3 regions of the Actinomadura fulvescens genome follow, and region 1 is predicted to be linked to each of the others. Evidence: riboswitches for the same ligand, from Rfam matches in the RefSeq annotation. Region 1 holds a riboswitch; each other region holds the start of a gene.

Region 1 (3,269 bases):
CCCGACAGGCCGAGCCGTACCGGTCCGGACTCGCAGTCCACCACGACCGACGCCACGCCGTTGAGCGGTCCGGCGACGGCCGCCGGATCGGGCCCGTGGGTGGCGCGGCCGTCGGTCACGACCACGAGCAGCGGGCGGCGCGCCGGATCGCGCAGCCGCTCGACGCGCAGCACCTCCGCGGCGCGCAGGAGCCCGGCGGCCAGCGGGGTACGGCCGCCGGTCGGGAGCCGTTCCAGCCGCCGTGCGCCGGCCTCGACCGACGAGGTCGGCGGCAGCGCCAGCTCGGCGCCGGTTCCCCGGAACGTGATGAGCCCGACCTTGTCACGCCGCTGGTAGGCGTCCAGCAGCAGGCTCAGGACCGCGCCCTTGACCGCGCGCATCCGCTGCCGCGCCGCCATCGAGCCGCTCGCGTCCACGACGAACAGCACCAGATTGCCCTCGCGCCCGTCCCGTACCGCCTCACGCAGGTCACCGGCCCTGACGACGAGCCCGGGACCGCTGCGGCCACGGGCGCGCTGGTGCGGCGCGGCGGCGCGCAGGGTCGCGGCCAGGTGCAGGCCGCGTGATCCGGGCTGGGCGCCTGACACACGGCCGTACGGACTCCGTGCCTTGGAACGGCGGCCTGGCGCGCCCATGCCCGTCCCCGGAACGGTGAAGAGCCGGGGCTTGTACGCGGCGTCAGCGGGCGCGGGCTCGGACTCGTTCGCTGCCGGAGCGGGCTCGTTCGCCGCCGGAGCCTGTCCGTCCGCCGGCCGTTGCTCATGCTCGCCGTCGGACGCCTGCGCCGGGGAGGGTCCGTCACCGTCCTCGGGAGGCGGCGCGCCGCCCGGCCCGCCGGGGTCATCATCCGGTGGCTCAGGCTCGTCCTGCTCATCGTGCTCATCGAGGACGTCGTCGAGCTTCTGCCGGTCCAGGCCGGGGGCGTCGAACGGGTCGCGGCGGCGGCGGTGCGGCAGGGCGAGACGCGCGGCCGTCCGCACGTCCTCGGAGGTGACCTCGGTCCGGTCGTGCCAGGCGGCCAGCGCGATCGCGGCGCGCGCGGTCACGAGGTCGGCGCGCAGGCCGTCCACCTCGAACGCGGCGCACACGGCCGTGATCTGGCGGAGGGCCGCGTCGGTCAGCACGACCCCCGCGAGCCTCCCCCGCGCGGCGGCGATCCGCCCGGCCAGTTCCGCCTCGGCCTCGGCCCAGCCCGCGGCGAAACCCGCCGGGTCGTCCTCGAACCGCAACCGGCGGCGGACGACCTCGGCGCGCTCCTCGGGATCGCGCGTGGCCGCCACCTCCACCGTCAGCCCGAACCGGTCGAGCAGCTGTGGCCGCAGCTCGCCCTCCTCCGGGTTCATGGTGCCGACGAGGAGGAACCGTGCCGCGTGCCGCACGGAGACGCCCTCGCGCTCGACGTACGACTCGCCCATCGCGGCGGCGTCGAGGAGCAGATCGACCAGGTGGTCGTGCAGCAGGTTGACCTCGTCGACATAGAGCACGCCGCGGTGCGCTGCCGCCAGGAGCCCGGGCTCGAAGGCCTTCACGCCCTCGGTCAGGGCCCGTTCGATGTCGAGGGAGCCGGTGAGCCGGTCCTCCGACGCGCCGACCGGCAGCTCGACCAACCGCGCGGGCCGGGCCTCCGGCACCGGACCGCCGGCATGCGCGCCGCCTGCGTGCGCGCCGTCGGGGCACTCCGGATCGGGATCGGCCGGGTCGCACGAGAAGCGGCAGCCGGGCACGACGTCCACCGGCGGCAGCAGCCCGGCGAGGGCGCGGACGATCGTCGACTTGGCGGTGCCCTTCTCGCCGCGGACCAGGACGCCGCCCACGCCCGGCGAGACCGCGTTGACCAGCAGGGCCAGCTTGAGGTCGTCCATGCCGACGACGGCGGAGAACGGGTACCGGGCACCGGCGTTCGCACGGCGGCTCATCGGCGCATCAGGCCGTGGCGGCCCGTCCGGCCCGTCCGGCCGTGCCGGTGCGTCAGGCAGGGTGACATGCCTCATCGTCCTTCCCCTCGGGTGTCCACGCCCGTGGTGGTCTGGTCCGACGGCCGGAGTCTCCTGGCTCCCGGATCATCGCTCCCCCTCAGCCTTCCAGCGTTGCCGCCGTGGCGCACGGAGAGGGAACTCCCCTGGTCACAGTTGCGGGACAGCCCCGGAATTGGCCTGCCGACAGGTCGGCACGGCCGCACCGGGTTCCTCCGCGTCCGTCGCAGGCCAAGGATGGCACACCCCCGGGGACCGCCCAAGTCGCGGCGGGACGGCGCGGCTATTGGCGCAGTGCCAATAACGTGTTCTACTGAGGTCATGCGACGAACCGATGGACTCCCGTTCCGGCCGGGCGACGTCTCGTGGACGATCATGCGGGAACCCGTGCTCGGCCTCGGCGCCGCGCCGACGCTCCTGCTGCAGGTGACGCATCCGCTCGTGGCCGCGGGGGTGGAGCAGTACTCCGACTTCGAGAACGACCCGTTCGCCCGGTTGTGGCGGACGGCCGACATCATGCTCAAGCTGTCCTTCGCCGAACCCGAGATCTCCGCCCGCCAATCGGCCAAGCTGCGCCGCATGCACGAACGTGTCGCCGGCGTCTCGGACGAGGGTGTCCGCTACCGGGCACTGGACCCCGACCTCCTGCTCTGGGTCTGGGCGACGCTGGTGCACAACGGGCTCGACCTGTACCAGCGCACGTTCGGCAGGCTTCCCGCGGGCGAACGCGAGCGCTTCTACCAGGAGCAGAAGCTGATCGCGTACGCGTGCGGGGTACCCGAGGGCCACTGCCCTGTTACCTACGAGGACTTCCGCGCTTACTTCGACCGGGTCGTCCGGGAGGAACTGCGCCCGACCACCGTCTCGGCCAAGCTGCTCGACACGAGCCGCGTACTGCCCATGCCGTGGCCGCTCGGCCCCGCCTACATCCGGCTCAACCTGCTCGCCGCCGGAGCTCTTCTGCCGCGCCCGCTGCGGCGTGAGCTGGACATCCCGTGGAGCCGGTCACGATCCCTCGCGTTCGCCTCGCTCATCAGGGCCAACAGAACGGCGGCCAAGGTCGTGCCGACGTCCGTACGGCACCGCCCAACCGACTATCTCGTGGCACGTGAGCGGCCCCTTCGGCTCTTCGGGCAGGCCCGGCGCCGGGCCGCATAGGCTGTGCGGGTGGCGCCTCCCTCTTCACGTCCGTCTCCAGGCCGTCCCGCCAGAGCGAGTTACCAGCGACTGCCCCGGGACGAACGGCGCGACCAGATCCTCGGTGTCGCACGCCGGATGTTCACGGAAGTGCCGTAC
Region 2 (3,269 bases), on a different contig from region 1:
GGACCTGTCCAGCCTTCACTGGCGCTGGGCGCCCGGCGCGCCGATCGCGCTGTGGCTCGCCGAGCCGTCGGGGTGGCCCCGCTCGGCCGACCGCCTCCACGAGACGGTCGTGAACGGCCAGCTCCGGCCGCTGCGCGAGACGATGCTCCAGGTCGTCAGCCTGGCCGACGGCCTGCTCTGGGGGAACGCGGCGTCGGCCCTGGCCGGAACGCTCCGCGCTGGAACCCTCCGGCCGGGCCTGGCCGCGCCGCTCGACAGCCTCGTGCGGGACCTGTTCTCCCGTGAGCCGATCGCCGGGACGGGCACGTTCGAACAGGGGCGGGGCTTCGTGCGGCGCAGCTGCTGCCTCTACTACCGCGTCCCGCCCGGCGGCGAGATGTGCGGTGACTGCGTGCTGGTCCGCTGATCCAGCGAGCGCTCGGTCAGGGCTCCGAAAAGCAGGCCCAGCGTCGCCCAGAGCACCACCTGGATGCCCAGTGACGCCATCCGGAAGTCCCACAGCACGGTGGCAGGGAAGCCGTCCGCGACCGCGTCCGGCTTGGGTGTGAACCGGTAGACGACCGCCACGACGACGGCGAAGCCCGCCGTGGCCGCGATCGTCGCGTTCCATGTCCCGAGTCTGGGCAGCAGGCGGCGCTGGACGATCACCGCGGCGGTGGTGGCGAGGACGCCGAGCGCCACCATGCCGAAGTAGAGCGCCGTCCGGCTGCCGATCGTGTCCGGGTTGCCGACCGCCGGGGGCGTGGGCGGGTACTTCAGGAACGGCACGCCCACGATCGCCACGAAGCCGCCGAGGGCGACCAACGCCGCCGTCGCGCGCGCGCCGAGCGCGCCGATCCGGCCGTAGGCGAACGCGAACGCGATGGCGAAGAGCCCGCCGACCGCGACGCCGTAGAAGACCATCGCCGTGATCAGGCCGGTGGTCTTCTGGACGGTGCGGCTCACCACCTCCTCGCCGTGCTCGTGCGCGGCGGCACGGGACTCCTCGAACGAGATGGCGTGGCCGACCTGCGGTTCACCGTAGATCCAGGCGATCATGAGCGCGAGCGCCGCCGCCGCGACGCCGGCGAGCATGCCGCGGATGAGAAGGGTGCGCATCATCAGTGGCAGGGGAACCCGAGCAGGTGCCGGCCGTCGTGCGTGAACTCGTGCACCCAGGTGCCGCTGAACAGCGAGGTGGCGCCCTGTTCGGCACCGACGAAGTAGAGGAGGGCGAGGCCCAGGACGGCGGCGAGGACCGCCCACGGCAGGATCTCGCGAACGGGGACGCGCAGCGGAACGGGCGGCTCCTGGACCTGCGTCGACGGCATGGCTGACTGGGCCATTGGGTCTCCTCACGGGGTGCACTCGCCCCGGTAACGGGAGGACGGCAGGTCAGTTCCTGACTTCCGCGGCCCGTGCGGGCCGACCGGACACAGTGGCGGGACCGTCCTGGAATCGCACCAGGTTCCTGCGCACTGCCGCCTCGATTGTGAACTTGTCCTGCCGAGCGTCCACTCAGCATGGGCGCCGCGTCAAGTCGGGCCGCGGTGACAAAATCCGGGCCGGTTCACGGTGCCGAGATGGCGGTCTCGGATGCTGAGACCGGTGCTCAGGGGCTGAGACGTTGCGGTAGAGTGCGCCCATGGCTTCCCGCAACATTCGTCTGGCCGTCATCCCGGGGGACGGGATCGGCCCCGAGGTCGTCGCCGAGGGTCTGAAGGTCCTTGAGGCCGTGGCCCCCGCGTCCGGCCTGGCGTTCGAGCAGACCACCTACGACCTGGGCGCCGCGCGCTGGCACCGGACCGGCGAGGTGCTGCCCGACTCGGTGCTGGACGAGCTGCGGGGCCAGGACGCCATCCTGCTCGGCGCGATCGGCGACCCGAGCGTGCCCAGCGGGACGCTGGAGCGCGGGCTGCTGCTGCGGACCCGCTTCGAGCTCGACCACTACGTCAACCTGCGGCCCGTCAAGCTCCTTCCGGGCGCCGCGACCCCACTGGCGAACGTCGCGCCCGAGGACATCGACATGGTCGTCGTCCGCGAGGGCACCGAGGGCCCCTACACCGGGGTCGGCGGCGTGCTCCGCAAGGGCACCGAGCACGAGGTCGCCACCCAGGAGAGCGTCAACACCGCGCACGGCGTCGAGCGGATCATCCGCTACGCGTTCGAGCAGGCCGCGGCCAGACCGCGCAGGAAGCTCACGCTCGTCCACAAGGACAACGTCCTGACCTTCGCCGCCGGGCTCTACCAGCGTTACCTCCGGCAGCTCGCGGCCGAGTTCCCGCAGGTCGAGACCGACTACTGCCATGTCGACGCGGCCACCATGTTCTTCGTCAACCAGCCGCGGCGGTTCGACGTGATCGTCACCGACAACCTGTTCGGCGACATCATCACCGACCTCGGCGCCGCCGTCGCGGGCGGCATCGGGCTGGCCGCCTCCGGCAACATCAACCCGACCGGCGCCGCGCCGTCGATGTTCGAGCCGGTGCACGGCAGCGCCCCCGACATCGCGGGGCAGGGCAAGGCCGACCCGACCGCTACGATCCTGTCCGTCGTCATGCTGCTGGACCACCTTGGTGCCGCCGAGACCGCGCGGCGCGTCGAGCAGGCCGTCGCCGACGACCTGCTGGAGCGCCCGGGGCTGGGCGCCCGGTCCACGTCGCAGATCGGCGACGCGATCGCGAAGCGAGTATCCGGCTAGGGGCGCGCCGCCCTGGCCACAGGGCCGACTCCGGGTGCGCCTCGCGGGCGCGCCCGGATTTTTTCGTGCGCGCACCGTGATCGAGGAGTGGGACTAGACGAAGTACGACAATAGGCATTAAGGAATGCCGAGCGGCAAAGGGGCCGCGGTGGCGATCCGGGAGAGGACCGAGACGATGAGCAGCACCCTGGACTTCGAGATCATCCCTAACGAGCAGCCGACGCCGGCCGAGGAGCGCGAGCGCATCGTGGCCGACCCGGGATGGGGGGTGCACTTCACGGATCACATGATCACGATCCGTTACCAGGAGGGCAAGGGCTGGTACGACGCGCGTCTGGAACCCTACGGGCCGATCCCCATGGACCCGGCCAGCCAGGTCCTGCACTACTCCCAGGAGCTGTTCGAGGGGCTCAAGGCCTACAAGCAGGCCGACGGCTCGGTCGTGACGTTCCGTCCCTACGCCAACGCCGCCCGGATGAACCGCTCCGCCCGCCGCATGGCCATGCCCGAGATCCCCGAGCAGCTGTTCGTGGACGCGCTCGAACTGCTGGTCCGCACGGACCGGGACTGGATTCCCGGCAAGGAGGGC
Region 3 (3,269 bases), on a different contig from region 1:
GTCCGAGCGCCTTGAGGTCCGCGACCAGATAGTCGTTGATCTGCAGGAACTCGCCGGACAGCGTCTCGCGCTTGAAGAGGTTGGAGACCTGCGGCTCGACGCACTCGTAGCAGCCCGCGATGGAGGCGATCGTGGCGGTCGGCGCGATCGCGATCAGCAGCGAGTTGCGCAGCCCGGTCTCGGCGACGCGGGCGCGCAGCGCCTCCCACTCGGCCGTACGGCGCGGCGTGGCCTCCGGGAAGTGGTCGACGTGCAGCTGACCGCGGGCCGTGCGCGTCCGGTCGTACGCGGGGAGCGGCCCGTGCTCGGCCGCGAGGTCGGCGGACGCGCCGTACGCGGCGAGCGCGATCTCCTCGGCGATCGCCGTGGACAACTCCCGCGCCTCGGCCGAGTCGAACGGCAGCCGCAGCTTGAAGAAGACGTCCGCGAGGCCCATCACGCCGAGCCCGACCGGACGCCACTTGCGGTTGGCGCCCGCCGCCTCGTCCGTCGGGTAGAAGCCGCGGTCGATCGTCCGGTCGAGAAAGCGCACGGCGGTACGGACCGTCGCGCGGAGCCGTTCCCAGTCGATGCCGTCCGGCCCGGCGTGCTCGGCCAGGTTGACCGAGCCGAGGTTGCACACGGCGGTCTCCCCGTCGCTGGTCACCTCGATGATCTCGGTGCAGAGGTTGGAGAGGTGGACGACGTTGCCGGGCTCGGCGGTCTGGTTGCAGGCGCGGTTGGCGGCGTCCTTGAACGTCATCCAGCCGTTCCCGGTCTGGGCGAGGGTCCTCATCATCCTGCCGTACAGGTGCCGGGCGGGGACCTGCCGTACGAACCGTCCCGCTGCCTCGGCGGCCCGGTAGGCGGTGTCGAACTCGACACCCCACAGGTCGGCGAGCTCGGGCACCTCCTTGGGGTCGAACAGCGACCAGTCCGCGTCCGTCTCGACCCGGCGCATGAACTCGTCGGGGATCCAGTTGGCGAGGTTGAGGTTGTGGGTGCGACGCGCCTCCTCGCCGGTGTTGTCGCGCAGTTCGAGGAACTCCTCGACGTCGGCGTGCCACGGCTCCAGGTAGACGCACGCCGCGCCCTTGCGCCGCCCGCCCTGGTTGACCGCCGCGACCGACGAGTCGAGCGTGCGCAGCCAAGGCACGATGCCGTTGGAATGGCCGTTGGTGCCGCGGATCAGCGAGCCGCGCGATCGCACCTTGGTCCACGAGACGCCGATGCCGCCCGCGTACTTGCTGAGCCGCGCCACCTGCGTGTACCGCTCGTAGATCGACTCCAGCTCGTCGCGCGGCGAGTCGAGCAGGAAGCAGGACGACAGCTGGGGGCGCCGGGCGCCCGAGTTGAAGAGCGTCGGGGAGCTCGGCAGGTACGACAGGGTGCTGAGCAGCCCGTACAGCTCGGCGGCCTCCGCGACCGTGTCGGACAGACCGCAGGCCACGCGCAGCAGGAAGTACTGGGGCCGCTCCAGCACGCGCCGCGAACGCGGGTGCCGCAGCAGATAGCGGTCGTAGAGCGTGCGCAACCCGAAGTATTCGAAGCGGTCGTCGGCGGACTCGTCGACGAGGTCGTTCAGCTCCCCGGCGTGCGCGGCGACGAACGCGGCGATCGCGTCGTTCAGCAGGCCCTCGGAGTGGCCGGCGGCCACGGAGCCGGCGAACGACCGGACACCCCCGCCCGCGGCCTCCTCGGCGATCAAGGTGCTCAGCAGCCGCGCCGCCACCCTGGAGTAGGCGGGCTCGGCGGCCACCAGCGCGGCGGCCTCCCCGATCGCCAGCTCCCGCACCCCGGCCGCGTCCAGGTCGTCACCGGCCCGGACGGCGTCCAGGACGCGGCGCGGATCGGTGCCCGGCAGCCCCGCGCAGGCGAGCTCGATCTCCGCGGCCACGCCGCGCGTCGGCGGCGGTGCGATCAGTTCCTGTGTCACGTGCTCTCTTCCCTCGCGAGCTCGCCTCGTCGGGGCGCACGCGAAACAAGAGCACGGCTCACCGCCGCGAACCTGCCCAGCGACCCTCCCACGAGGCCGATATGGACCGAGTAGGACTGGGGGGCGACCCCCAGACCCCCGAAGGGGCGACAGACGATCCTCGCGCCGCTGGCGCGTCGCTCCGGTCGTCTGTCTCCGTGCGGGCAGGTCTTCGGACTCGCGGGCGACGCACCCTGATGGGTGCGGCCTAATGGCCGTCGCTTCCCGGCCCGTCCCAACGGGCCAGTGCTCGATGACGGCGGTCGTTCCCGCTCACCGCTGCGGGGCAGTCCCGGATTTACACCGGGTTCCCTCTTACGACGCCCCCGCCGTCAGGGTGGGCTGCCGCGAGATCACGGGGACTCGGCGTGATCTCGCCGCAGTCCACCCCCGCGGCGGGGGCGAACCAGCACGGGCAAGACCCTACATCTTGGTCATGGCCGTCACCGACAGCCCCACATGTTGGGCGTGTCACAGGCCGGAGCGGTCCACGACCGGGTCCACAAGCGGCCCACGATGGGAGGGGCATGGAGATCATCAGGAAGAGATGGGACGATGGGCCCGCTATGTCGCCGCGTCCGTTCTTCCGCCTCGGCCGGGCGGTGGTCTTCACCACCGTCTGCCTGACGCTGGCCACGGCCGGGCACTCCCTGATGTCGCCGGCCGCGGTCCCGCCGTGGGCGGTCGTCGTGGGCTTCGCCGGGGTGCTGGTGGTGGCGGGCGCGCTGGCGGGGCACGAACGTTCGCTGGCCACGATCACGGGCGGCCTGCTGGGCGGGCAGTTCGTGCTGCACAGCCTGTTCGCGAACGCGTCGGCGCCGGCCGATCACCACGTCCAGGCGGATCTGGCCGCGACCGGACCGGCCCACGGCTCCGGGCTGGGCATGACGCTGGCGCACGTGGTCGCCGCCGTGATCTCGGCCTGGTGGCTGCGGCGCGGCGAACGGACCGCGTGGGGCCTCACCCGGCGGCTCGCGGCGCGGACCGGGCGGCCGGTCCGCGACCTGCTCGCCCTTCTCCTGGCCTCCTCCGTCGAACCCGCGGTGCCGCGGGTCCGTACCCCTGTGCGGCGGGCGCGGGCCGCCATCGGCCCCACCGGCCGGGTGCTGCGGCACGAGGTCGTCCGCCGCGGACCACCGCACCGTTCGAGGCGCTCGCGCACAGCTGAGCGCCGTACGTCACCGGACGCCGCTCCCCGGCGCTCCGGCCCTTCCTCGTACTTCTCCTCGAACGGAGCCTTTCCGCATGTCCATGTCGTCGCACATCCGCAGGGCGGCCGCCGTCACCGGGCTCGCACTCGTCTCGGTCCTCGGCC

What was found. A riboswitch is a leader RNA that binds a small molecule or an ion and turns the genes downstream of it on or off. The one in region 1 is predicted to bind cobalamin.
Region 2: it holds a riboswitch for cobalamin, as region 1 does, so the genes downstream of both, ABD333_RS00780 (CbtB domain-containing protein) here and ABD333_RS18065 (putative cobaltochelatase) in region 1, are expected to answer to the same signal.
Region 3: it holds a riboswitch for cobalamin, as region 1 does, so the genes downstream of both, ABD333_RS24420 (ribonucleoside-diphosphate reductase subunit alpha) here and ABD333_RS18065 (putative cobaltochelatase) in region 1, are expected to answer to the same signal.

Annotation. Positions count from the first base shown of each region.
Region 1 covers NZ_BAAATD010000004.1:519,003-522,271, reverse strand. Annotated here, with positions in the region: gene ABD333_RS18065 (putative cobaltochelatase) at 1-1,916, opposite strand, end outside; cobalamin riboswitch at 2,042-2,189, opposite strand; gene ABD333_RS18060 (oxygenase MpaB family protein) at 2,295-3,131, shown strand; gene ABD333_RS18055 (TetR/AcrR family transcriptional regulator) at 3,135-3,269, shown strand, end outside.
Region 2 covers NZ_BAAATD010000001.1:178,480-181,748, forward strand. Annotated here, with positions in the region: gene ABD333_RS00770 ((2Fe-2S)-binding protein) at 1-406, shown strand, start outside; gene ABD333_RS00775 (CbtA family protein) at 352-1,101, opposite strand; gene ABD333_RS00780 (CbtB domain-containing protein) at 1,101-1,325, opposite strand; cobalamin riboswitch at 1,356-1,501, opposite strand; gene ABD333_RS00785 (3-isopropylmalate dehydrogenase) at 1,625-2,680, shown strand; gene ABD333_RS00790 (branched-chain amino acid aminotransferase) at 2,856-3,269, shown strand, end outside.
Region 3 covers NZ_BAAATD010000006.1:457,897-461,165, forward strand. Annotated here, with positions in the region: gene ABD333_RS24420 (ribonucleoside-diphosphate reductase subunit alpha) at 1-1,915, opposite strand, end outside; cobalamin riboswitch at 2,120-2,289, opposite strand; gene ABD333_RS24425 (YcnI family copper-binding membrane protein) at 3,200-3,269, shown strand, end outside.